Regions from separate parts of the Exiguobacterium sp. E4787 genome, predicted to be linked through region 1. Evidence: riboswitches for the same ligand, from Rfam matches in the RefSeq annotation. Region 1 holds a riboswitch; each other region holds the start of a gene.
The links. A riboswitch is a leader RNA that binds a small molecule or an ion and turns the genes downstream of it on or off. The one in region 1 is predicted to bind S-adenosylmethionine.

Region 1 (7,992 bases):
CGAGCACCGTCACGTCGCCATAACGTTTCGTGACACGTTCGAGCCGTAACATCAGTCCGTCCCCTTCATCCAGTCCGACCAGGCCGCGTCTGATGCGCCCCAGTTCGGGACGTATTGGCCGAGGTCGTCCATCGTCACTTTCTCGTCCGGCAAGACGTCACGGTCGACGAGATATGGGTCGACCGAATGAATCGACGGCGTCTTTTCACCCGCTAATTTTTGATACGCGTAACGGACTTGGATGCGTCCGATTTCAGCCGGGTCGGTCGCCGCCGTCACTTTCCACGGGCTGCCGTCCTCTTGCATGAGTTGCAGGTCTTCGTCACTCAAATCGATGCCATAGACTGCGATTTCATCACGTCCGGCCTGTTTGATGGCACGGCTCGCTCCTTTGGCGAACTCGTCCCACATCGCGAATACGGCATCAATCTCGCCTTCCGGATACTTCTTCAAAATCGCTTCCATCTGGCTCTGTGTATCGAGCGCCGTATTATTCGTCGCCGAACCGAACTTGGCGACTTCCGTAATGCCTGGGTAGCGTTTCAAGAACGCATCATAAATCGTGTGGCGTCGTTCCATCGGTGTGAAGCCGCCGACCCAAATCGTGACGATGTTGCCTTCACCGTCCAAATCTTCGGCGAGTGCCTTGAGCGAACGCCAGGCGAGCGAATAGTCGTCCTGGTCGATGACCGTCACGCCTTCGTTCGTCAAATCGTTGTCGAACGCGACGACTTTGATGCCTTTGTCGAGTGCACGTTGGACCGGTTCTTTCAACGCATCGGCGCGGCCATGGTCAATCAAGATGACATCGACGCCTTGCGTCGTCGCCGTGTCGACGTAGCTCGCCATCTTCGACAGATCGTTGTCGGCGTTGTACACTTTCACGTTGCCGCCGAACGATTCGACCTGTTCCGTCACCCCATTGATATACTGCGACGAGAACGTGCCAATCGACATCTGCATGATGAGGGCGACATCGATATCTTTCGGCAACGTCCCGTTCGATACCGAGACGGGTTTCGTCTCTGCCGTCTTCTCGGCCGGCTTCGATGGGGCCGCTTGCTCGTTCGTGCAACCGACGAGCGCCAAGACGAATGTGAATAACAAAATCAATAGTTTTTTAGACATGAATCGTTCCCCCTACATGATGTGTGATGGCGGCCTCTGTCGGTTCGAACACACCCGCCTCGGTGATGAGTCCGGTGATGAGGTCCGGTGTGGTGACGTCGAACGCCGGATTGAAGACGGTGATGCCGACGGGTGCCGTCGGTTGACCGCCGATATGTGTCACTTCTGACGGGTTCCGCTCCTCGATTTCAATCGTGTCATCCGCCGTCAAATCGAACGTCGAATGCGGCGCCGCGACGTAGAACGGAATGCCGTAATGTTTGGCAAGGACGGCGAGCTGCAACGTCCCGATTTTATTGGCGACGTGACCCGTCCGTGTGATACGGTCGGCTCCAACGATGATGGCGTCGACTCGTTTTGACTGAATCGTCCAAGCCGCCATATTGTCTGTGATGAGCGTCACGTCGATATCGGCCCGGTCGAGTTCCCAGACAGTGAGGCGTGCCCCTTGCAGGAGCGGCCGCGTCTCACAGGCGAAGACGTTGAAAGATACGCCCTGTTCTTTTCCGACGTAAAACGGCGCGAGCGCCGTGCCGTATCGCGATGTCGCGATGGCACCGGCGTTGCAAATCGTCAACACGTTCCCTCCGGCCGGCAACACCGTCAGTGCATGCTCGCCGATGGCCCGATACGTATCGACGTCCCGGTCGTACAAAGCGATGGCGCGCCGTTTGATTTCCTCGGCAATCGCCTCAAAGTCGTCCCCGACATTTAAATCAAGGAGCGATTCAATCACGTTTTGCAAATTGACCGCTGTCGGCCGGGTCGCAATCAAGCGGCGTCCGACGAGGTCGAGCCGACGCGTGAAGTCCGGGTCATCGATTAACCGGCCCGCCTCTTTGGCGAGGACGAACGCTCCGAAATAAGCGATGGCCGGGGCGCCGCGGACTTGGAGCGTCTCGATGGCATGTTCGGCCTGTTCAAGCGTCTCGATTGTCACGTAACGCTCTTCGTGCGGCAACAACGTCTGATCCAATAGGATGAGTTCGTCCGTTTGCGAATTAAAGCGGATGTTTTGGACCGTCATACGCGCACCCCCGACAAAAGCGTCACCAAGTCGTCAATCGATTCGACGCTGTGGCGTTCTTTGATGAGCGCCGTCCCGAGGGCAAGCGCGTCACGTTTTCGTTCGAGCCGCGTCGCTTCCGGCAACGTCTCGAGATCGGCGACACCGGCGAGTCCGACGGCACGGCGAATGAGTTCGCAACCGGCGTAGCCGATCGTGTCGCTGAAGATCGTCCGCAACAACTCGTCGACAAAACCGTCCGTGTTGAACGGTTCGACGGCGCGCTCAAAGTTGGCCCGGAACGTCTTCTCAAACGTCTCCCACACCGTCAAGACGTCTGTGAAACGTTCGAAGCGTTTGAACGGGTCATAGAACGTCGACAGCGTCAAATGGGCGATGATTTGGCCCAGGTCGAAGCCGAACGGTCCGTAAAATGCGAACTCTGGATCGATGATTTTCGTCTCTTGTTGGGTCGCGAAGATGCTGCCCGTATGTAGGTCACCGTGCAGAAGCGCCTCATGTTTCGTGACAAATCCGACTTTCAGTTTCGTCACCTCGACCTTCAGCGCCTGGTCTTGCCAAAGGCGTTCGACATCTTCTCGAAGCGCTGCCTCGATGTTGTTCGACTCTGCGTCTTTGAACGGGTCGGTGAAGATGAGCTTCTCGGTGATGTCACACAGTTCCGGATTGTAATAGTCACGTTCAATCCGCTTCTTCGCAATTGGTCCGGCCGCATAATCCGACGTCGCGAACAGCGTCTCTCCTAAAAATTCACCGACATGACGCGCGAGTTCCGGATAGCTCTCCCCCTTCAAATAACCGGTGCGGACAATCTCATAATCAGACAGATCTTCTAAAATCGTGTAGGCGAGCGTCCGGTCGCTGCCGAGGACGTCCGGGACGAAACGCGGCGCCACGTTCGCAAACTCACGGAGTGCCAACTGTTCAATCCATGCCCGTTCGAGCGTAAGCGGCCAGCTCTCGCCGACAACTTTGGCGTATGGGAGCGCCTGTTTGACGATTAGGCGCTGTTCGCCTTGGCGAATCCGAAACACGAGATTCAAATTACCGTCCCCGATTTCCTCACACTCGGCGATTCCGTCTTGCAAGTATCCTAGTTGACGGACGTGCTCGACGACGGTCTGTTCTGTAAATGGTTGATATGACATGATGTTTTCCCCTTCCTGTAAGTTGCCCACAAAAAAAGCCCCTTTCTCCGCGAGAAAGAGGCACAGCCAAAATGGTTGTTCCTCTCATCTGTCAGACATTCGTCTGGTGGATGTAGCACCGTGCCTAGTGGTCGGTTGCTGCGGCGTCATCGGGCCAATTCCCTCTGCCAACTCGCGATAAGAGTGGTTTATTCGATTCGGTGAACTTATGTGATGAATATTACGGACTTGACGTCACAATTGTCAACGTCATTTTCTCCGTGCACCTCCGTCTTTTTTTGTGCATATATGGAAACAACTCCCCAAAATATTTTTTTTGGAAAAAAAGGAATTGACGACGTGACGATTCTGTGCAAAAATTCAATTAAATTTCACAACTTCAAATCACATTCTTATCAAGAGCAGACGGAGGGACGAGCCCGATGATGTCGCAGCAACCGACCAGAGATGGCACGGTGCTAATTCTTGCAGCGAAAGCTGAGAGATAAGAGTTCATTTTTTATGATGACCTCTTGCCTCGGCATGGGGTCATTTTTTGTTTGCCTGGAAGGAGGAACCATATGAGTATCACTGCCACATATGAAATCAAACGAACGGACGCGGTCGCGACCGTCGCCGACAAAATCGCCCTCGAGCTGACCGTCGGTACTTGGACGGAGCTGCCTCACTTAGAGCAAGAGCAGTTACAGGCGTACCGGGGTGAGGTCGTGTCGACCACACATACGGATACGACGAGCCGCTTCACGATCCGCTACCCGTTACATAATGTCAGCCCTGACTTTTCATCCATCTTGACGACGACGTTCGGGAAACTGTCCCTCGACGATTCAATCCGGTTAATCGATTTGACGTTGCCCGAGACGCTCGCGCCTCATTTCAAAGGCGCCAAGTTCGGCGTCGAAGGGATTCGCGATTTGCTCGGTGTCCATGATCGCCCGCTCGTCATGAGCATCTTCAAAGGTGTCATCGGCCGTGACCTCGCGTTTCTCGAGCAGCAACTCCGCGATCAGTTTGCCGGAGGCATCGATATCGTCAAAGACGACGAAATTTTATACGACAACCCGCTCACCCCATCGCTCGAACGGGCCCGCATCGGAGCGGCCGTCATTCAAGCGCACTTTGAGGCGACCGGGAAGCGTGTCCTCTATGCCATCACGTTGAGCGGTCCTGTGTTCGCTCTGCGCGACCAGGCACTCCGGCTGATTGAGGCCGGTGCGACGGCGCTTCTATTCAACGTCTATACGTACGGTCTTGACGCACTGCGCGAACTTGCGAACGACCCAGACATCCGTGTGCCGATTTTGGCTCACCCGGCCTTTGCCGGCGCCTTGACCGGGTCCATCAGTCATTCGCTCTTACTCGGTAAACTCCCACGCCTCGCCGGGGCCGATTTGACGCTCTTCCCGTCTCCGTACGGTTCGCTCGCGACACCACGGGACAAGGCGTTCGCGATTCGTGACTTGAGCGCCGAACCGCATTGGTCGAAACCAATTTTACCGGTCCCGTCAGCTGGGATTCATCCGGGGCTTGTCGCCGATATCATTCGTGATTTCGGGACAGATGTCGTCATCAACGCCGGCGGTGGCATTCATGGTCACCCGGACGGTGCAGCCGCCGGGGCCCGTGCTTTCCGCCAAGCCATCGCTCACGTCCTCGGTCACACCGAAGGACAGACGGACGAACTCGATACCGCGTTAAAGGCGTGGGCGTCGCGATGACGATCCATATCCTGTGCGACTTCGACGGGACGATCACGGTGGAAGACAATATCATCGCCTTGATGAAAGCGTTCGCCCCGCCGGCTTGGGTCGAGTTGAAAGATGCGGTCCTCGAACAACGGATTTCAATCCGCTCCGGCGTCGGTCAACTGTTTCAACTATTGCCGAGCGCGGCTGCCCCGGCTTACCGTGATTATTTGTTGGAGCGGATCACGCTCCGCCAAGGGTTCCCGGCATTTTTAGAACAAGTTCGGGCCCACGGCTGGAAGTTTGACGTCGTCAGCGGCGGGATGGACTTTTTCGTCCATCCAATTTTAGCAGGCCACGTCGACCCCGAGCATATCTACTGCAACGTCGCCGACTTCTCTGCTGAGACGGTAACCGTCACGTGGTCGCACGCTTGCGACGAACAGTGCACGAACGATTGCGGCTGTTGCAAGCCGACGCTCGCTCGCCGCATCGTCAATCCCGCCGACCGCTTAATCGTCATCGGCGACTCGGTGACCGACTTCGAGGTCGCGAAGCGTGCCGACTTCGTCTACGCCCGAGGTCAACTCATCACGCTCTGCGAAGACGCAGGCATCCGTTACGCCCCGTTCGAGACGTTTGACGACATCACCCATCACTTGAAGGAGGTGGCCGTATGAGCCTTACGGCACGTTGGCTTGAACTGGCCGAGATTAAAGACGAACTCGCCGCCCGCGACTGGTTCCCCGGAACGAGTGGGAATTTGGCGATTCGCGTCTCTGACGACCCGCTCGAATTTCTCGTCACGGCGAGTGGACGCGATAAACGGAAACGAACGCCAGACGACTTTGTTCATGTCGATGCGGGCGGACGCTTAATCGGCGAACAGACAGGAAAACCATCCGCCGAGACGCTGCTACATGTCGAAGTGTTCAATCGGACGGATGCGACGTGTTCGCTCCATGTCCATACGGTCGACAATAATGTCATCTCCGAGCTCCATGCCGCCACCGGCGAAGTCGTCTTCACCGGTCAAGAAATCATCAAAGCGCTCGGCTTCTGGGACGAGGATGCGGTCGTCCGCGTACCGATTATCGAGAACCATGCGGACATTCCGACTCTTGCGGCCGCTTTCGCCCCTCACATTCACGCAAACGCCGGTGCCGTCCTCATTCGCAATCACGGCATCACCGTCTGGGGCGAGACCCCGGCCGCGGCCAAACGCTATTTAGAGGCTTACGAGTTCTTGTTCAGCTATACATTAAAACTACGCGCCCTAGGCGTCCATTCATAAGGAGGAACCAACCATGGCAACTGTCTATTTCCAACAAACCGAAGAGCGTTACGTCGATCAAACTGAAGTGAGCGCCTTTTTAGAGTCTCGCGGGATTTTATATGAGCAGTGGGACATCACAAAGCTCCCGGAAAACCTGCAAGAGAACTATCAGTTGACGGACGAGGACAAACAAGCGATCTTGTCGACGTTCCGTGACGAGATTCGTGATGTATCGGAGCGCCGCGGCTATGAGACGGCAGACGTCATCTCATTGTCAGACGCGACGCCGAACTTGGACGAATTGCTCGTCAACTTCCAAAAGGAGCACCATCATACGGATGACGAGGTCCGCTTCATCGTCAGCGGCCATGGCATCTTCGCCATCGATGACGCCGAGCGTGGCTACTTCAACATCGAGCTCAACCCCGGCGACCTCATCTCGGTGCCGGTGAACACGCGCCACTACTTCACGCTCCAAGACGACCGCAAAGTCGTCGCCGTCCGCATCTTCGTGACGACAGAGGGCTGGGTGCCGATTTACGAGAAACAAGACGTGACCGCATGAAAAATGGTCTCTCGCTCAAAGGCGAGAGACCATTTTTTTAATGTTTGGCAGCGGCTGTCGGTTTTGAAGAGAACCAACCCCATACCGCGATACCGACCATGACCGACCAGAAGAACACGGTCCACGCCGTCGAGTGGACGAAGCCGTCCGGAAGACCCATGAACGCGAACGGTGTACCGGCAATCAATTCCTTGAAGCCAGGGTGTTCAAGGACGAGCACCGTCAACTTCACACCGACCCAGCCGACGATGATGAAGGCGGCTGTCTCAAGTGTCGGACGTTGATGCAACAGCTTGACGAAAATTCGAGCAGCGAAACGCATCAAGATGACCCCGATGAGTCCACCTGTCAAGACGACGAAGAACTGACCAGAGTCGATCCCACCGATTTCACCGAGACCGAGCGGCGGCAAGCTGACCGCGAGCGCGACCGCTGCGAGAATCGAATCGACCGCGAAGGCGATATCAGCAAACTCGACTTTCGCAACCGTCAACCAGAACTCTTTCTTCGTGACCGGCTTCTCTGTGACAGCCGTCTCTTCTTTCGCCTCAGCAGCGAGATCTTGTTTCGGCTCCGTTTTACGAGCCTTATAGGTCATATACAGATGTCGTGCGCTCATTCCGATCAAGTAAAGCGCACCGAGCGCCTGGACTTGCCAGACGTTGATCAAGAATGAGATCAAGAACAAGGCGATGAAGCGGAAAACGAACGCTCCAAGTAATCCGTAAAATAGTGCCTTCTTCTGTTCTGTCCGCGGCAAGTGCTTGACCATGACCGCCAAGACGAGCGCGTTGTCTGCAGAAAGTAGCCCCTCGAGACCGACGAGTACGACGATGATCCAGGCGTACTGCAGAATTAACTGCCAATCCATTAAAAACATCCCCTTTTTTGTTGTGTTCCTTCATATTTAACAGTGATCTATTTTTTAAGTTCACAGGAACATTTTATTCCCGATTCATATCGAAATCAATCTTCTTTTCTTCAATTGCTGAAGTTTTTTTATTCACGAGCACGTTCAAAGCATGTTCAGAGAGCAAAATGGTACCCGGTTGATGTACATTTCGTGATAAAATCCTAACAAGAACGAGTGGCAGTCATTTGCCCTCTCAAAAAAGGAGAATCCGATTATGTCTACAAGCCATGTCGCTTTACCTACTAAAGCA
Region 2 (7,992 bases), on a different contig from region 1:
GGCGCTCGAGACGGCGCTTGAACACCTCGAGGGCGCGCATATAGCCGTACATCGTGAACTTCGAGTCGGCCTCGCCGGTCTTCGAGTCCCCAACGATGATGGCGGGACGGAAAATCGAGACGTCGAGCTGGTCCCGTTCCGCCCAGACGGCCTGTTCGGCGTGCGCCTTGCTCTCCTCGTACGGATTATGGAACGTCTGGTCGGTCGCATACAACGTCTCATCGCCGACCTCGCGTGCTCCGAGCGTGTACGCCGTGCTGACGTGGAAGAAGCGAGGGCAATGCAGCGCCTTTGCGAGCGCGAGCGCTTGTCTCGTCCCGGTCAAATTCGTCTCGAACAGTTCCTCACGGAGCTCCTCATCGAATTTGACGAGGGCCGCCATGTGGAGCACCAAGTCGATGGAACGGTCATGGTCGGTGATGAACCGCTCGTCTGCTCCAAGGAACGGGGCCGTCAAATCCCCGGCTAGGACGGTGATGGAGCGAAGTTCGTCCCGTGAGAACATCGCCTCCATTTTCTCAGGTGTACGGGCGAGGACGCACAGCGTATGCCCACAATGAATCAGCTCGCGGGCGAGCCGTCCTCCCAAAAATCCGGTCGCACCGGTCATAAAAATATTCACAGCGTTCTTCCTCTCTTTTCAGTCTCTCCCCATCATAACAAGTGGCAACGGAATGAGCCACTTTCAACCTAAAGAATAAAATTAGGGGTTTAACAATTTTTAAAGTCGGTTATGACTTAAGGAGAAGCGTACGCAAGGATACGTCATGACAGTGTTGATCTGTCAAATAACTTAAGTGAGGTTTTTTAGAATCATGGCTAATCTATTCGGAACAGACAAGGATGGCAACAGGAAGAAGCAAGAAGAGATTGAAAAAACGGTTCAGGAGAATGGGATCACACAAATCCACATGTACTTCTCCGACGTGCTTGGAGACTTGAAGCTACTGACTCTCTCTGCAAAATTGTTGCCGGAAGTCTTTGAAGGGAAGACGATGTTTGACGGTTCATCCATCGCCGGTTTTTCTTCCATCAAAAACTCAGACCTATTCTTGAGACCGGATTTAGATTGTCCACGCTACGAGCAGGATGGGGACGAGAGCATTCTCGCCTTCTTCTGTGACGTCTGCACACCGGACGGCGAACGTTACGAGTTCGACCCGCGCAACGTCTTGAAAGATGCCCTCGAGCGGGCTGCACGTGACGGCTACTCGATTTTCGTCGGCGCCGAGCCAGAATTCTTCATCTTCGACGAGAATGGTGAATTTTACGATGAGGCGGGTTACTTCTCGACACGTTCGGAAGACAAAGGGTATGAGGTCCGCCAACATATCGCCAACCGCTTGAGCGAAGTCGGGTTCAACATCGAGGCGGTCCACCACGAAGTCGCACCGGCCCAGCACGAAATCGGGATCAAATATGATGACGCGCTCCACACGGCCGACAACATCCAGTTCTTCAAAGAAATCGTTCAATTGGCAGCCCAAGAGAAAGGTGCAAAAGTATCGTTCTTGCCGAAACCGCTCCGTGACGTGAACGGTTCGGGGATGCACCTCAACATCTCGGTATGGAAGAACGACAAGGACGGCAACCCGACGGTGAACGCATTCGAAGAGCCGGAGTCAGACTACGGTCTATCGCTCACGGCCCGTCACTTCATCGAAGGGATTCTGAAGCATGCCCGCGCGACGGCCATCTTCACGAACCCGCTCCCAGAGTCGTATGAGCGTCTCGTGCCAGGTTTCGAGGCACCGGTTAACATCTGTTGGAGCCCGTCGAACCGCAGTTCGATGATTCGGATCCCGGCGTCACGTGGAAGCGCGACGCGCGTCGAAGTCCGTAACCCAGACCCGAGTGCGAACCCGTACTTCGCGCTTGCGGCATTGATTTATGCCGGACTCGAGGGCATCGAGCAACAGCTCGAGCCGTCGGCACCGAACGAGGACGACTTGTTCGAGTACTCGGCGAAGCAAATCGAGAGCCAAGGCATCTCGTCACTCCCGGCGACGTTCCATGAGTCAATTCAATCGCTCAAGTCGGACCGGTTCCATGATTACTTCAACCATGACTTGATTGACCGCTACTTGTCGCTCATCCAAGTCCGTAAATAAGCAACGTATACAAAAGCCCATTCCTCGGCCGAGGAATGGGCTTTTACGCTTAATGAATCCCGCGCATATACTTTTTGATGACCGGGGCGAGAGCGAACAAAATCATACTGAGTACAATCGCTGCTCCACCGATAATCCCGAAGTAGAGCATCTCGTTCTCTGGTGAATAGAAACGAACGAGCTGGGCGTTAATCCCTTGTGCCGCCGCGTTCGACAAGAACCAGAGTGACATCGTCTGGGCCGAGAAGGCGGCCGGGGCGAGTTTCGTCGTCGCCGACAGACCGACCGGCGACAGGCTGAGCTCACCGAGCACGACGATGAAGTAACTGAGGACGAGCCAGAGCGGGTTGACGAGCGTGTCGGGGCCACCGAAGTAGGCCGGGAGCAAGATCACCAAGAAACTTAACCCTGCGAACAAAATCCCGAAGGCAAACTTCGTCGGGATGCTCGGCTCACGGTCACCGAGTCGGACCCAAAGCCATGCGAACACCGGAGCGAGCATGATGATGAATAACGGGTTGAGCGACTGGAACCAGGCAGGTGACAGCGTGAACCCTAAAAATTCAAGGTCGGTCCGCTTATCGGCATAGCTGGCCAAAATCGTCGCGCCTTGCTCTTGAATCGCCCAGAACATGACCGAGGCGATGAAGAGCGGGATATAGGCGATAATCCGTGACCGCTCGACTTCCGTCGTTTTCGGGCTACGATACATGACGATGAAATAAATCGTCGGAATCGCGATCCCGAACACACCGACGAGACCGATGAACGTGTTAATCGTGAACAATCCTTGTGGAATCAAGACAGCCAACAGACCACCGATGAGGACGACTGCGATCGTCGTATACTTGATCGCGTTTTTCTTTTCAGACGGCGTCAACGGGTTCGGTACGTATGAACCGGCGAGACCGAGATTCTTTTTCTTCGTGACCATGAAGACGACGAGACCGATGAACATCCCGACCGCGGCGAGGGCGAAGCCCCAATGGAAGCCATAACTCTTTTGAACCCCACCGACGATCAAAGGCGAGATGAAGGCACCGAGGTTGATCCCCATATAGAAGATACTGAACCCGGCGTCACGACGACGGTCCGTCTCATTGTACAGGTCACCGACGATACTCGAGACGTTCGGTTTTAAGAGACCGGTCCCGATGACGATCAACGCCATCGAGATGAACAAGAACGTCAGGCTACCAGGAATCGACAGTACGATATGACCGAGCATGATGAACACACCGCCGAAGAAGACGGACCGGGACGTCCCGAACACACGGTCAGCGAGCCATCCCCCGATGACCCCCGACATGTAGACGAGTGCGCCATACACCGACATGATGGACAAGGCGACGTTCTGGTCGAGACCGAGACCGCCATCTGATACCTCGTAATACATGTAGAAGACGAGGATGGCACGCATCCCGTAATACGAGAACCGTTCCCAAAACTCAGTGAAGAATAGCGTGAACAACCCTTTAGGCTGTCCGAAAAAACCTTTTTGTGGCACGCTGTCCACAATTTTCTGTTTATCGATCCTTTCCATGAAAGATCCCTCCTTAACCGTATTATCATAAAAAGAATCATTATGTTTGTAAAGAATAATAGAAGCAAATATTCAAAATTTAACGAATTTGCAACGAATTAAAAAATCACACTAAACGACTAGGTTCAGTGTGATTTATATAGGTCAAGCCGTCTTTTGTTTCGCTTCGGCCGCACTGACGCGACGTCCGAGCTGCCAGTAGATGAGGCCTGACACACAGCTGGCCGCCCCGACGAGGATTAAGGCGATATGACCGGCCCGCTGATCGAAGAATAGGCTCGCCATGATTGGAGCCGTCACCCCGCCGATCAACCATTGGATACTGGCGGCCCCGTTATAGGCCCCACGCATATTCTCCGGAGCGATCAAGGCGATGAACGTCTGTTGGACCGGGGACATGATCATCTCACCGAGCGTATAGAACGCGTATACCGCGAGCAAGACGCTGACGAGGACGAGGTACGGTGTCCCGAGGGAGTAGAGGAGACGCGGCATGACCGCAATCAGGATCATGCCGACCCCGAAGATGGTCGCCCCGGCGAGCATGACGTTGCCGAACGGCTTGCGCCCGAGTTTCGAGGCAATCGGGAACTGGAACAACACGACCATGATACCGTTCAAGGCGAGCATATAGGCGAACGGGTTCTCACGGTCAGTGAACGACGGCATCGACTCACGCAAGAACAGCGGCAGCATGCTCTCGATGAGCGAGAAGCCCATCGAGATGAACACACCGGCGAAGATGAAGACGAGGAAGACCTTGTCGTTATAGAACACCCGTAGCACGTCTCGGTTCGACGGCGTGTCGGCCTCAGTTGTCTCCGGGAGCGACTCCCGGATGAAGCGGCCGAGGACGAGCGCATAAAGGATAAAGACGAATGACGCCGAGAAGAAGATATACTGCCGGTCGATGAACAGGACGGCACTGCCGAGGAGCGGACCGAGCGCAGCCCCGATGTTATGGCCCATCCGCAACAGGCCGAACGCCTCGTTCATCTGTTCAGGTTCGGTCACGTCCGCCACCATCGCGCTCGCGGCCGGATGGAACAACGAGTTCGTCAAGCCGAGCATGGCGTTCAAAAGGAGGAGCGGCCAAAACGTCTCGGCGAACGCGAAACCTACGAGCGCGAGCGCATCGCCGAGGATGGCGATCATCATGATCGGTTTGCGGCCATACAAATCCGCGAGCCGTCCGCCGACGACCGAACCGATGAGGGCCATGATTGGACCGGTCGCCATGATGACACCGACCTGGATATAACTGTCGAGCTTGTCACTGTAATAGAGGACGAGGAACGGCGCGATCATGAACATCATGACGCCGGTGATCGTCTCCCCGAGGAAACGGATCCAAATATTGCGGTCGAGTCGTTTGAGTGATTGAATCATTAGGTTCACCTGCTTTAATTATTGGAATGAAAAAAGGGACGCAACATGCACAAAGGCATACGCGTCCCTACGATCTTAGACATGCCTCGGAAGGCAGGGGAACGTCACGGATTCAAATCACGGAGAGGCGCCTGCCGGTCAATATGGACTTGGACGTGCGAGCGTTGAATGACTGACATCGGTACCTCTCCTTTCTGCATTGGACTGTCTTCTCTTCAAGATTATGATATTTCTGTGAAATGTGTCAACCTAAATCGTCAATGTGTCATAACAATTCATTCAAGTTCTTGCGACTGAGCCGGTAGTCGATCAAGCGCGAGAACACGACTTGAATCATCGCCGTGACCGGCACGCTGATGAACATTCCGACGAGGCCGAACAGGCTGCCGCCGATGATGATCGACGTGATGACCCAGAACGGCGTGATGCCGACGCTGTCGCCGAGAATCTTTGGCCCGAGCCAGAGTCCGTCGAATTGTTGCAACAAGAAGATGAACAAGAGGACGATGAGCGCCGTGAACGGGTCATAGAAGTAAGTGATGATGAACGCCGGGATAATCCCGAGCAGCGGCCCGACGTACGGGATGAAGTTCAAGACACCGACGATGACGCCGAGCAGAAGCGCGTATGGCGCACCGATAATCAACAGACCGGCGACGGCCAGCACCCCGATGATGAGGCAGTCGAGCGACTTCCCGATGATATAGCGTTTGAAGATATAATCCATCTCTTGGAAGATGTCGATCGTCGTCTTGGCTGACGCGACCGGGAACATCGCATACAACAGCCGCTTGAACATGCGGGCAAAAATCTCTTTGTCTTTTAAAAGATAAATCGAGATGACGATCCCAATCAAGAAGTTAATGAGCGTCATCGTGAAGCTCGACACGTAGCTGACCGACGACAAGACGGCCGTCTCGACCCAGCCCGAGTAGCGCTCCTCGAACCGGCTGAAATCGATGGCCTGGGCGACTGTCGCGTTATACTCTTTCAAATACGTGTTCAACTGTGAGAGATACCCGTCAATCTGACGGATGTAGGACGGGAGTTCCTCGATGAGCGAGGCGAGGCTCGAATAAATGCGTGGGAACAGTGTCACCGCAGAGATGACGAGAATCCCGATAAAAATGATATAGACGATCAGCAAGCCTTGATATCGTTTTAGTTGAAACCGTTCTTCTATATAGGACAGGACGGTATTCAGGAGCAGCGCGATGGCGATTCCCATAATAATCGGCGTCAGCAACTGGAACGTATAATGCATCATCTGCGAAATCGTATCCGGTTCGCTGATGACTTTCCAGAGCACGAGCAAGATCAGGCCGATCACGCTCAACTTCCAAATCAATTGACGGTTTAGTTCCAATGGTCCATCCCCTCATGTTTTAAATTTTGTAGAATAACGTTCACTTTCACTATGAACGTTTTTTTATCGGGATTCAAGAGGACATGCTCTTTTTCAAAAAAGGATTGACAAGATTGGTAACGTTTGGTTAACTAAGTGACATATTACAAAAAGACAAATCGCATATAAAACACTTTCTATCAAGAGAAGCGGAGGGACTGGCCCGATGAAGCTTCAGCAACAGATTGTTTCAATACTGTGCTAATTCCAGCAAGGTGACCTTGAGAGATGGAAAGGTGGTTGTTTGAATACGTCCGTATCTCGACACCCCTTTCCTCGGAAAGGGGTGTTTTTTGCATAGGAGGACTATTCATGACTGACAGACGCTCACATCTACTTAAAACGTTACCACCTCAACATTTCGTCGGACTCGCGAACGAGGTGGCCGAACTCGAACAAGCCGGCCGCGACATCATCCGACTCGGACAAGGGACGCCTGACCTGCCGACGCCTGAGCCGATCTGTGACGCGCTTCAGACGGCGCTCCTCGACGCCTCGACCCATCAATACGGTCCGTTCCGCGGTCAGGCCCGCCTGAAGCAAGCAGTGGCGACGTTCTATTTGAATGAGTATGGAGTCGAACTTGATCCCGAGACAGAAGTAGCGATTCTCATCGGCTCAAAATCAGGTCTCATCACGTTGCCGCAATGCGTACTCGAACCTGGCGACGGGATTTTGCTACCGAATCCCGGCTATCCTGATTACATCTCGGGGGCACGCCTCGCCGGTGCCGTCGTCCGTGACCTCGTCCTCCGGGAAGAGAACGGCTTCTTGCCGGACTATGAGACGCTCGATACGCAAGAGGCAAGACTCATGTATTTAAACTACCCGAGCAATCCGACCGGAGCCGTCGCCTCACCCGCTTTCTTTGACGATACCGTCCGTTTCGCCCGGGAGCGGGACTTGATGGTCGTCCACGATTTCGCATACGGCAGCATCGGATTCGATGGACATGTCCCGCCGAGTTTCCTGCAGGCGGAAGGGGCGAAAGAAGTGGGCATCGAGGTATATACGATGTCGAAAGCGTTCAACATGTCCGGTTGGCGCGTCGCCTTCGCCGTCGGGAACGCGGACATCATCGAGGCGATCAACACGTATCAGGACCACGTCCACGTCAGCGTGTTCTCGGCCATCCAGGCGGCGGCCGTCGCCGCACTCGAGGCGCCCCGTACTATTCGCGATGACTTGGCACGACTGTACGAGGCACGGCGTGATCGCCTGATCGACGGGTTGAACCGGGCCGGCTGGGCCGTCGAACCGCCGGAAGGCTCGTTCTTCGTCTGGGCGAAAGTGCCTGAGGGTGATGCCAAGTCGTTCTCGCGGAAACTGCTGCATGAAGCCGGTGTCGCCGTCACCCCGGGCTATTTCTTCGGCTCGGAAGGGAACGGATACGTCCGCTTCGGCCTCGTCTCACCGGAACCGAAGATTGACGAGGCCGTCGAACGAATCGAGCGGTTGTTTGCCGCCTATGAGGAGGTGCGGGCATGATTCGTCAGGCCGTCCTTGAATATGACCACGCCGATGACGCGCTCGACCGTCTCGAT
Region 3 (7,992 bases), on a different contig from region 1:
TGTCGGCCGAACTGAATCCGTCGAACAGCTTGTTCCAAAACGCTTGATAGTCGGGGCTGCTGACGAAACTTGGTGTGCAGAACAAGTGATGGTGCATCCCAATCATTTCATCACGTTTATATTTCATCGCCTTGGCGAACAGATCGTTCACATCGACGACGCGTCGTTGACGGTCGAATCGGATCATCGCCACGTTGGCTTCGAGGGCGCGGAGCACGTCAGGGGATGAGAGGCTAGCGGTTGTTGTCAGTTGCATTCCGATTATTCCTACCTTCTTTTCTCGATTTCCTGTAGTGCTTTCCTCCTGTAATGTAGCGGAATTCTAGTGTACCTTGTGCGAAAAGTCCTGAATAGCATCAGTTTTTGAAATCGAGTCAATATCTTGAATTTGAAGTGTTTTCCAGTCATTCTCGATGAGACCACAATCAAAAGGACCCGTGCTTTGCACGAGCCCTCAATCATTTCGATTTATCGAAGATGGCTTGCAACCGAGTGACCAGTTCGGCCGTGAGTTCGCCCCGGCTGTCCTTCGGATTGATGCCGCCGATTATCTGTTCTTCGTACCAAATCCCGAAGTCGAGCGAACGCTCGGGCGCATCGTCCGGCGTATAGACGAACGTCGCTCTCACATCCGGGTCCCGCTCGATTGGAACGGGTTGGTCTTCCCATTCAACCTCATCCGTCGTTCGATCAAGCTGAGTAATCGTCTCAGCGTCGGTAATGGTGCGTATCGGTCCATAGGCACCATCCGAGTTTAACGGCTGATAGTCGATGCGAGACGGATCCAAGTCTTCCTCGCTACTGGCACAACCGCCAAGAAGCAGTCCCATACAGATGACACATCCTGACAACATGCGTTTCAACAGGGCATCCCTCCTCGATTTACGTCCAATCCATTCATTCGAACGCCTGCGGGAACAGCTGTTGGAACGTCACCGCCCCGGCGCTCGACAGTTTGAACACTTTCCCGGTCTTCACGTCCTTCACATAGACATCGACTTTTTTCGACCGTTGCTGATAACTGACTTCGAACTGTTGACCGAGATTCCCACGCAACAGCGTCAAATACTTATAGTCATTCATTTCACCACTCTTCGTCGACGGGCGCGCGGTCTCGACGGCTTCGACCAACCGATCATAAGCTTTGCCGCTCACGTTCACAGCATCAGGGTAAGGGAGCGGGACTTCCCGGTGATACGGATACTGATGGAGGTAAGCGACCGCTATCTCGTCTTGATCTGCAGAATCGGTCAAGAGAGGGCTCGTTCGATAGCGCATCGACACGGTTTTTGTTACGTTTTGTCCGTCCACGTCAATCGTGACGTCATATAGCGGATAGGCTGTCATCGGTTCCATCGTGCCACCGTTATGGATTCGACGGAAGGTTAAACTGTCAGCCCCGTTGAGCAAATCGGCATCTTGTAAAATGGAGGAGGAATAGCGAGCCTTGTCTCCACCATAAGACTGGAGCAGATGAGGCATGTTCGTGGCCTTATCTCGTCCTAATGCGATAAACACATCGGACGGTCTAAGGTTCGGCAAAAAGTGGAAAGATGGGGTAAAGTACCCCCCTTCTTCAATCCCAATCTCGACCGTGCCACTAAATCCAGGCGAAATCCTCATAAGTGTGACCGGATACGGTTCGATGTCTTGTTCATTGTCATAGAAGGCGTCCGGCTTATGTAACGCAGCCCGTTCATTTTCGGTCGCGATATAGACGGTCGGAAGAGCAGACATTTCAGTTCCGACCTCGTCTTTCAAGTAGGCAGGTCTTTCTGCAAGCTCGACGGCCCGATACCCTTCCATCCCGTCCATCCGGTCTGATTTACAGAGCGCATAGATTGTATCCCCCTCGACATAGGTCACTTCATTAAAACTATATCCATAATAGTCATCATTCATAAGCGGGGCCCGGGTCGCATACGCCATTCCAAGCACGGAAAACGTCTCTCCATTCAGTTCGGACAGGGGTTCACCGTCTTCACATTGGTTCAATATGGCTTCGGCATCCACTACAGGCTCCTGACTGTTCATCGTAACCCGCTCGGCCTGCCAATGCTCCTCGATATGGCCATAGCGGACGACGTCAACGTCTTCCGAGCAGCCTGCCGTCAACCATAACAGTGACAATGCCATCAACGCTCGTTTTTTCATATTCAACCCACTCATTTCTTCTTCAAGTCAGGGAAGTAGGACAAGAACGTCTCGGCCCCTTCGCTCGTCAGTTTGTACGTTTCGTCGGTCGAGCGGTCGGTCACGTAAATATCCAGCTTCTTCGAGCGCTGTTTATACGTCACCTCGAACTCTTGTCCCTTGTGTCCATCGACGATTGTTAAAAGCGGATAGTCGCCTTCATCACCTTGACGCTTCGTCGGTTCAGCGGAATTGATCGCTTGGACGAGGTCATCCATCTCGTTCCCCGCTGCTTTTAAAAGAACCGGGTATGACAACGGAGATTCCGGGTTGAACGGCTGTTGATGAAGATAAACGAGCGGACCGACCACAAGTGGCATGTAGTCTTCGTCAGGTTGCGTCTCGAGCTGCTTTCGTTCCGCTGTCGATAATAAGTCAGAAGTGCGGTATGTGAACGTCATCGTCTCATTGACGACTTTTCCATCACGAGTATAGGTGAACTCATACAATGGATAAGTCTGGTCCGGGACGAGCTCCGCCTCGAGGGGGATGCGCTCGACGCTCAACGCTTCATATGTAAGCCCTTCTGCGGTTTGGTCAATCATCGACTCGAGTGGAGTCACCGAGAAATAAAGATCCGCAAACATGAGCAGCAAATACGGTTTCTCAGTAATCGTGTCGTAACCGATCGCTACTTTGATATCTTTCATGCTGGCCATCGACGGATCGAACGAGAACAACGGATATGGACTCGGCATTCCCCCGATTTCTACTTCAATCTCACCGTACAGAGCCGGGGAAAAGGCGACGAGCGTTTCGAGGAACGGTTCAATCGGGTTGCCTGACTCGTTCAATTCATCGGCATCCCGTAAGGCGGTTTTGGCGGACTTATCGGCCGGACCGACGACTGGATAACGACCGATCGGTGTCCCTGTTGATACGTCCACATCGTCAGGGAACGACTCGATCACTTCCGCCGAGTAGCGGTTCGAGGCCATGTCACGACAAAGCACATAATTCTCATCCCCTTTCATATATGATACGGCCTTGAACGCATACTCCTCACCCGTGTCCGTCATCGGATAGCGGTTCGCCACGATCGTATCGAACACGATCAAGTCGCCTTCCAGCTCGGTCGTCAACTTACCGCTACAGGCTTCAAGCGTCTCATCGGCTGAATGAAGGGAAATCAACTCCTCCTTGGCATACTTGCTGACGGTCCAATGCGCGTCGACGTAAGACAAGTTTACGACGTCCGGCTTTTCCACACCGCAACCAACCAATAAGCCTGTGGATAGTACAAATAAACCGACTAACTTTTTCAAATCATCCGCCCCTCACCATTTATTTGTACCAATTTTACCATTATATTACTTTAGGAGGGAACACGAAAAAACCCGTCCGACGACCTGGACGGGTTCAATGACCGTTACACAGTTTTATCGATGGCTCGGGTCAATCTCGTCTCGACATCGCGTGCTACAGCTTGGAGCGACTCATCCTCGATCAGTTCGATCAGTTTCGTCGGCTTTGGCATCCCGACATGGGTCGACCCGTCTTTCGTGAAGACGGCGAGCTTGCATGGGAGGAAATAACCGCCTTCCCGGTGCGCCGTGATGACTTTTTTCGCTTCTTTTGGATTGCACACTTCGAGGATGCGGTAGTCCCCATCAATCGCTTGACCTTTCTCTTCGAGCGTCTCACTCAAATTGAAGTCCCAAAGCACCCCGAACTCTTCCTCTTTGAGCGTCGTTTTCAGTTTCTCGACGACCGCTTCGACCGTCTGATCGGTCTTGACCGTGTAATCAAACATGTGAACCTCTCCTAAGATGTAGTCTCTCTCGTTTTGTACCCGAAGTGAGGACCGACAAATTGTCTGTTTGGTCGAAAAAAGTATATGTGATTTGAAACATATTCGATGTCCGTCACGTATGTATGAGAGAAAATAAAGAAGTCCAACCTTACGTAAAGGAGAAGTGGTTGCCGTGACGGTCACCGTATTCACACATACAAGCTGCAGTTCTTCCCGTAAGACGATCGATTGGTTACGCGAACAGAACATCCCGTTCATCGAGAAAAAATTGACCGACCAAGGGATGTCATTCACCGAGTTCAAAGATATGCTCCGCCTCACCGAGAACGGGACGACCGACCTGCTGTCCGTCCAAAAGAGCGTGTATAAACAAGCGGCGGATCAACTCGACGAGATGTCGCTCCGTGAGCTGTACAGTTTCGTGGCGTCGCATCCCCAGATTTTAAAAAGTCCCATCGTCGTCGACGACAACCGGATTCAAATCGGGTTCAGCGAGAAAGAGATCCGGACGTTCATCCCGCGCCATGACCGCATCGCCGAATTGAAACGATTACTCGACAACAAGTAAGAGCCCTGCCGAAGCAGAGCTCTTTTCTTATGCCTTCTTGAGTCGGGCCGCCAAGCGGTTGCCGAACGATTGAATCGATTGGACGAGCAGAATCAAGACGAAGATGGTCACGTACATGACCTCCGGCTCGAATCGAAGATGCCCGTACTGATAGGCGATATCGCCGAGTCCACCGGCCCCGACGAGTCCGGCCATCGCGGTCGCCCCGATCAAACCGATCGTCGCGATCGTCAAACCGAGCACAATCGAGGAGCGGGCCTCCCGAATCAATACGTACCAGATGATTTTCCGGGTCGAGATGCCCATCGCCTCATACGCCTCGACGACGCCGCGGTCGACCTCGAGCAGCGCCGACTCCATGAGTCGCGCGATATACGGGGCCGTGAACACGATTAGCGGTAACAGCACGCCTTGGACGCCGATCGTCGTTCCCATGATGAAGCGGGTGAACGGGAGGATGAAGAATAAGAGAATGATGAATGGGATTGAACGGACGACGTTGATGACGCTCGACAAGATGCCGTAGAAATAACGGTTGGCGAGCCGCCCGTGCGGTCGCGTCAAGACGAGCAGCGTCCCGAGCGGCAGTCCGATCAACGTCGAGATGACGAGCGCGATGCCGGTCATCGTGAGCGTCTGAATCGTCCCCGTCCAAATCAAGTCACCCCAATTTTCCCAAAACTGAAGCATGGTTCGTCACCTCCTTCACTTTCACACCGCTCGCCTCTAAGAAACGGACGGCTTGGTCGGTCTGGGCCTTATCGCCGTCCAAATGGACGAGCAGATTACCGACGAGACCACCTTTCAACTTTTTGATGCCGCCCCCGATGATGTTCGGCAGTAAGCCGAACCGTTTCGTCAATTGGGCGAGCACGGCCTGTTCACTTTGATGGCCGATGAACGACAAGTTGACGAGCGTCCCGTGCGTGCTCAATTCGTCGACGACCTCTTTCGGGACATCGAGGTTCGTTTTCAAGAATTTGCGCGTCGTCGCATGCTGCGGGTCAGAGAACACGTCGAGCACGTTCCCTTCTTCGATGATCCGGCCGGCCTCGATAACCGCGACCCGGTCGCAGATGCGCTCGATGACTTCCATCTCGTGGGTGATGAGGAAAATCGTCAGCCCGAGCTCGCGGTTGATGTCGAGCAACAGGTCGAGGATCGACTCGGTCGTCTCTGGGTCGAGCGCGCTCGTCGCCTCGTCGCTGAGCAAGATGTCCGGCTCATGCGCGAGGGCGCGGGCGATGGCGACACGTTGCTTCTGTCCGCCCGACAATTGCTCCGGGTAATGTTTCCGATGGTCCGTCAATCCGACGATGTCGAGATACTTGTCGACACGCTCACGGATCGTGCGCTTATCAAGCCCCTCGAGACGGAGCGGGATGGCGACGTTCTCTTCGACGGTCGCCGTCTTCAGCAGGTTGTAATGTTGGAAAATCATCCCGATGCGATGACGCAGCTTCGAGAGCCCTCGTTTGTCGAGTCTCGTGATGTCCTGTCCTTCGATTTCGACCTGGCCCGACGTCGGGCGTTCGAGCAGGTTGATCATACGGATGAGCGTGCTCTTGCCGGCCCCGCTTCGCCCGATGATACCGAAGATTTCGCCTTTATCGATGGTGAGCGAGACGTCGTCGAGTGCGGTGACGGCACTTTTATTTACCGTGAACGTCTTCGTGATGCCTTTAAGTGCGATCATAGGCCCTCCTTAAAACGCCGGGACGATCGAGCCGTCGAACGTCTCTTCGATGAACGTCCGGACCTCGTCCGAGTGATAGTACGATTTGAGCGTGGCGACGACTTCGTCATCCTTGTTGTCGGTGCGGACGACGACGTAGTTCGGATACGGGTTGTCGACCGTGTCCTCGTGGAACAAAGCGTCCTCGTTGATGGACAGGCCGGCACCCATCGCGAAGTTCGTGTTGATGGCCGCGAGCGCGACTTCCGGGAGCTGGGTCGGGAGCTGCGACGCCTCGAGCTCGATGAATTCAAGGTTGAGCGGGTTCTCGGCAATATCGCGTTTCGTCGCCTTGTCCGTCAAGCCTTCCTTCAGCGTGATGAGTCCCGCTGTCTCATACAGACGTAGCGCCCGCAACTCGTTCGCCGGGTCGTTCGGGACAGCGACCTTGTCGCCTTCTTTTAAATCTTTAATGTCCGTCAACTTCTCTGAGTAGAGACCCATCGGGAAGGCGACGGTCTTGAACACGTCGTCGATTTTATAGTCTTTATCGGCTTTTTGCAGTTCGAGGAATGAGAGCGTCTGATAGCTGTTGACGTCGAGGCTGCCCTCGGCGAGCGCTGTGTTCGGCGTATTGTAGTCGTTGAACACCTTGATATCAAGCTCGAGTCCGTCTTCGGCCGCGAGTTCTTTCACTTTCTCGGCGATCTGTTGGTGCGGCCCGCCCGTGACGCCGATCGTGAGCGACTCCGTGCTGAGCGCCTCACTTGCGTCCGATTGTCCGCATGCTGAGAGCGCGATGGCGGCGAGTAGTGATGTTCCTGCAAGTACTGTTTTCTGTTTGATGTTCATTTGTTTTCCTCCTCCAAAATGAAAGCCCGCTACTCATTCAGAGTGGCGGGCACGACAAGTCAAAGTCGGACACGCTCATCTCCCAGACGATTTCGTCTGTTGGAATTAGCACCATGATCATTACGATCTGGTTGCCGGGTTTCACAGGGCCAGTCCCTCCACCACTCTTGATAAGCAATCGGTCTATTTAGTTGTTATCATCTTACTTTTAATTGGTTTAATTGTAAATAGATAATTGTAAATTTTCAAAAATTATTTTCAGAAAATCTTTATCGAGCGGTGCCGGCAATTGTTGCAGCTCGGTCTCCGTCATGACGGAGTCGACCAGTACCGGGATGTCGCTCGACCCGACCCCGAGCGCCGCGAGCGTCGTCGGGGCACCGAACCGTTTCAACCAGGCTTCCAAATACGGGGCATCGGCCGAGCGCCGCAAGCGCTCTTGGACGATTAGGCCGAAGCCGACCTTGTCTCCGTGCAAGAATGAGTGGGTCGACTCGAACCGGCTGAGCGAGTTATGGACCGCATGGCCTACGGCGACGCGTGTCCCGGCGTCACCAAAGCCACCGACGGCGCCGCCGATGGCGAGCACGTGATCGACCGCGAAGCGGACGTCGTCACTATACGACTCAAAAGCGTGCTCGCTCAATTCAAGTTCGACGAGACGCCCGCACTGTTCGGCCAAGACGAGTCCGGTGTTGACGCCGGCGTCAGCTGAGCTGTCACCACTCAAATAACGGGCCTCGTAAAACTTCGCGACCGTGTCGATGACACCTGCCCGGAAGTATTCATATGGTGAGCGAGAGATGACCCGTGAGTCGACGATGACCCGTTCGATGACGACGCGGAACATGTCGTAGCGGTCGTAGCTCCCGTCCTCCTGATAGACGACGCTGAGCGGTGTGAACGCCGCACAGTTGGAGGCGAGCGTTGGGACGACGATGAGCGGGACGT

Region 2: it holds a riboswitch for S-adenosylmethionine, as region 1 does, so the genes downstream of both, KNP80_RS10115 (aminotransferase class I/II-fold pyridoxal phosphate-dependent enzyme) here and mtnK (S-methyl-5-thioribose kinase) in region 1, are expected to answer to the same signal.
Region 3: it holds a riboswitch for S-adenosylmethionine, as region 1 does, so the genes downstream of both, KNP80_RS10125 (MetQ/NlpA family ABC transporter substrate-binding protein) here and mtnK (S-methyl-5-thioribose kinase) in region 1, are expected to answer to the same signal.

Annotation. Positions count from the first base shown of each region.
Region 1 is NZ_JACSLY010000003.1:47,359-55,350, forward strand. It holds gene KNP80_RS05115 (sugar ABC transporter ATP-binding protein) at 1-52, opposite strand, end outside; gene KNP80_RS05120 (sugar ABC transporter substrate-binding protein) at 52-1,128, opposite strand; gene mtnA (S-methyl-5-thioribose-1-phosphate isomerase) at 1,121-2,155, opposite strand; gene mtnK (S-methyl-5-thioribose kinase) at 2,152-3,303, opposite strand; SAM riboswitch class I at 3,385-3,487, opposite strand; SAM riboswitch class I at 3,693-3,794, shown strand; gene KNP80_RS05135 (2,3-diketo-5-methylthiopentyl-1-phosphate enolase) at 3,864-5,021, shown strand; gene KNP80_RS05140 (2-hydroxy-3-keto-5-methylthiopentenyl-1-phosphate phosphatase) at 5,018-5,668, shown strand; gene KNP80_RS05145 (methylthioribulose 1-phosphate dehydratase) at 5,665-6,282, shown strand; gene KNP80_RS05150 (1,2-dihydroxy-3-keto-5-methylthiopentene dioxygenase) at 6,296-6,829, shown strand; gene KNP80_RS05155 (TerC family protein) at 6,867-7,700, opposite strand; gene folE2 (GTP cyclohydrolase FolE2) at 7,957-7,992, shown strand, end outside.
Region 2 is NZ_JACSLY010000008.1:39,212-47,203, forward strand. It holds gene KNP80_RS10090 (SDR family oxidoreductase) at 1-622, opposite strand, end outside; gene KNP80_RS10095 (glutamine synthetase family protein) at 816-2,111, shown strand; gene KNP80_RS10100 (peptide MFS transporter) at 2,161-3,654, opposite strand; gene KNP80_RS10105 (MDR family MFS transporter) at 3,799-5,043, opposite strand; gene KNP80_RS10110 (AI-2E family transporter) at 5,309-6,409, opposite strand; SAM riboswitch class I at 6,583-6,683, shown strand; gene KNP80_RS10115 (aminotransferase class I/II-fold pyridoxal phosphate-dependent enzyme) at 6,761-7,936, shown strand; gene KNP80_RS10120 (iron-containing alcohol dehydrogenase) at 7,933-7,992, shown strand, end outside.
Region 3 is NZ_JACSLY010000008.1:47,427-55,418, reverse strand. It holds gene KNP80_RS10165 (methyl-accepting chemotaxis protein) at 1-256, opposite strand, end outside; gene KNP80_RS10160 (hypothetical protein) at 459-863, opposite strand; gene KNP80_RS10155 (hypothetical protein) at 898-2,154, opposite strand; gene KNP80_RS10150 (hypothetical protein) at 2,166-3,458, opposite strand; gene KNP80_RS10145 (DUF302 domain-containing protein) at 3,563-3,946, opposite strand; gene KNP80_RS10140 (Spx/MgsR family RNA polymerase-binding regulatory protein) at 4,119-4,514, shown strand; gene KNP80_RS10135 (methionine ABC transporter permease) at 4,542-5,204, opposite strand; gene KNP80_RS10130 (methionine ABC transporter ATP-binding protein) at 5,176-6,210, opposite strand; gene KNP80_RS10125 (MetQ/NlpA family ABC transporter substrate-binding protein) at 6,220-7,041, opposite strand; SAM riboswitch class I at 7,114-7,218, opposite strand; gene KNP80_RS10120 (iron-containing alcohol dehydrogenase) at 7,259-7,992, opposite strand, start outside.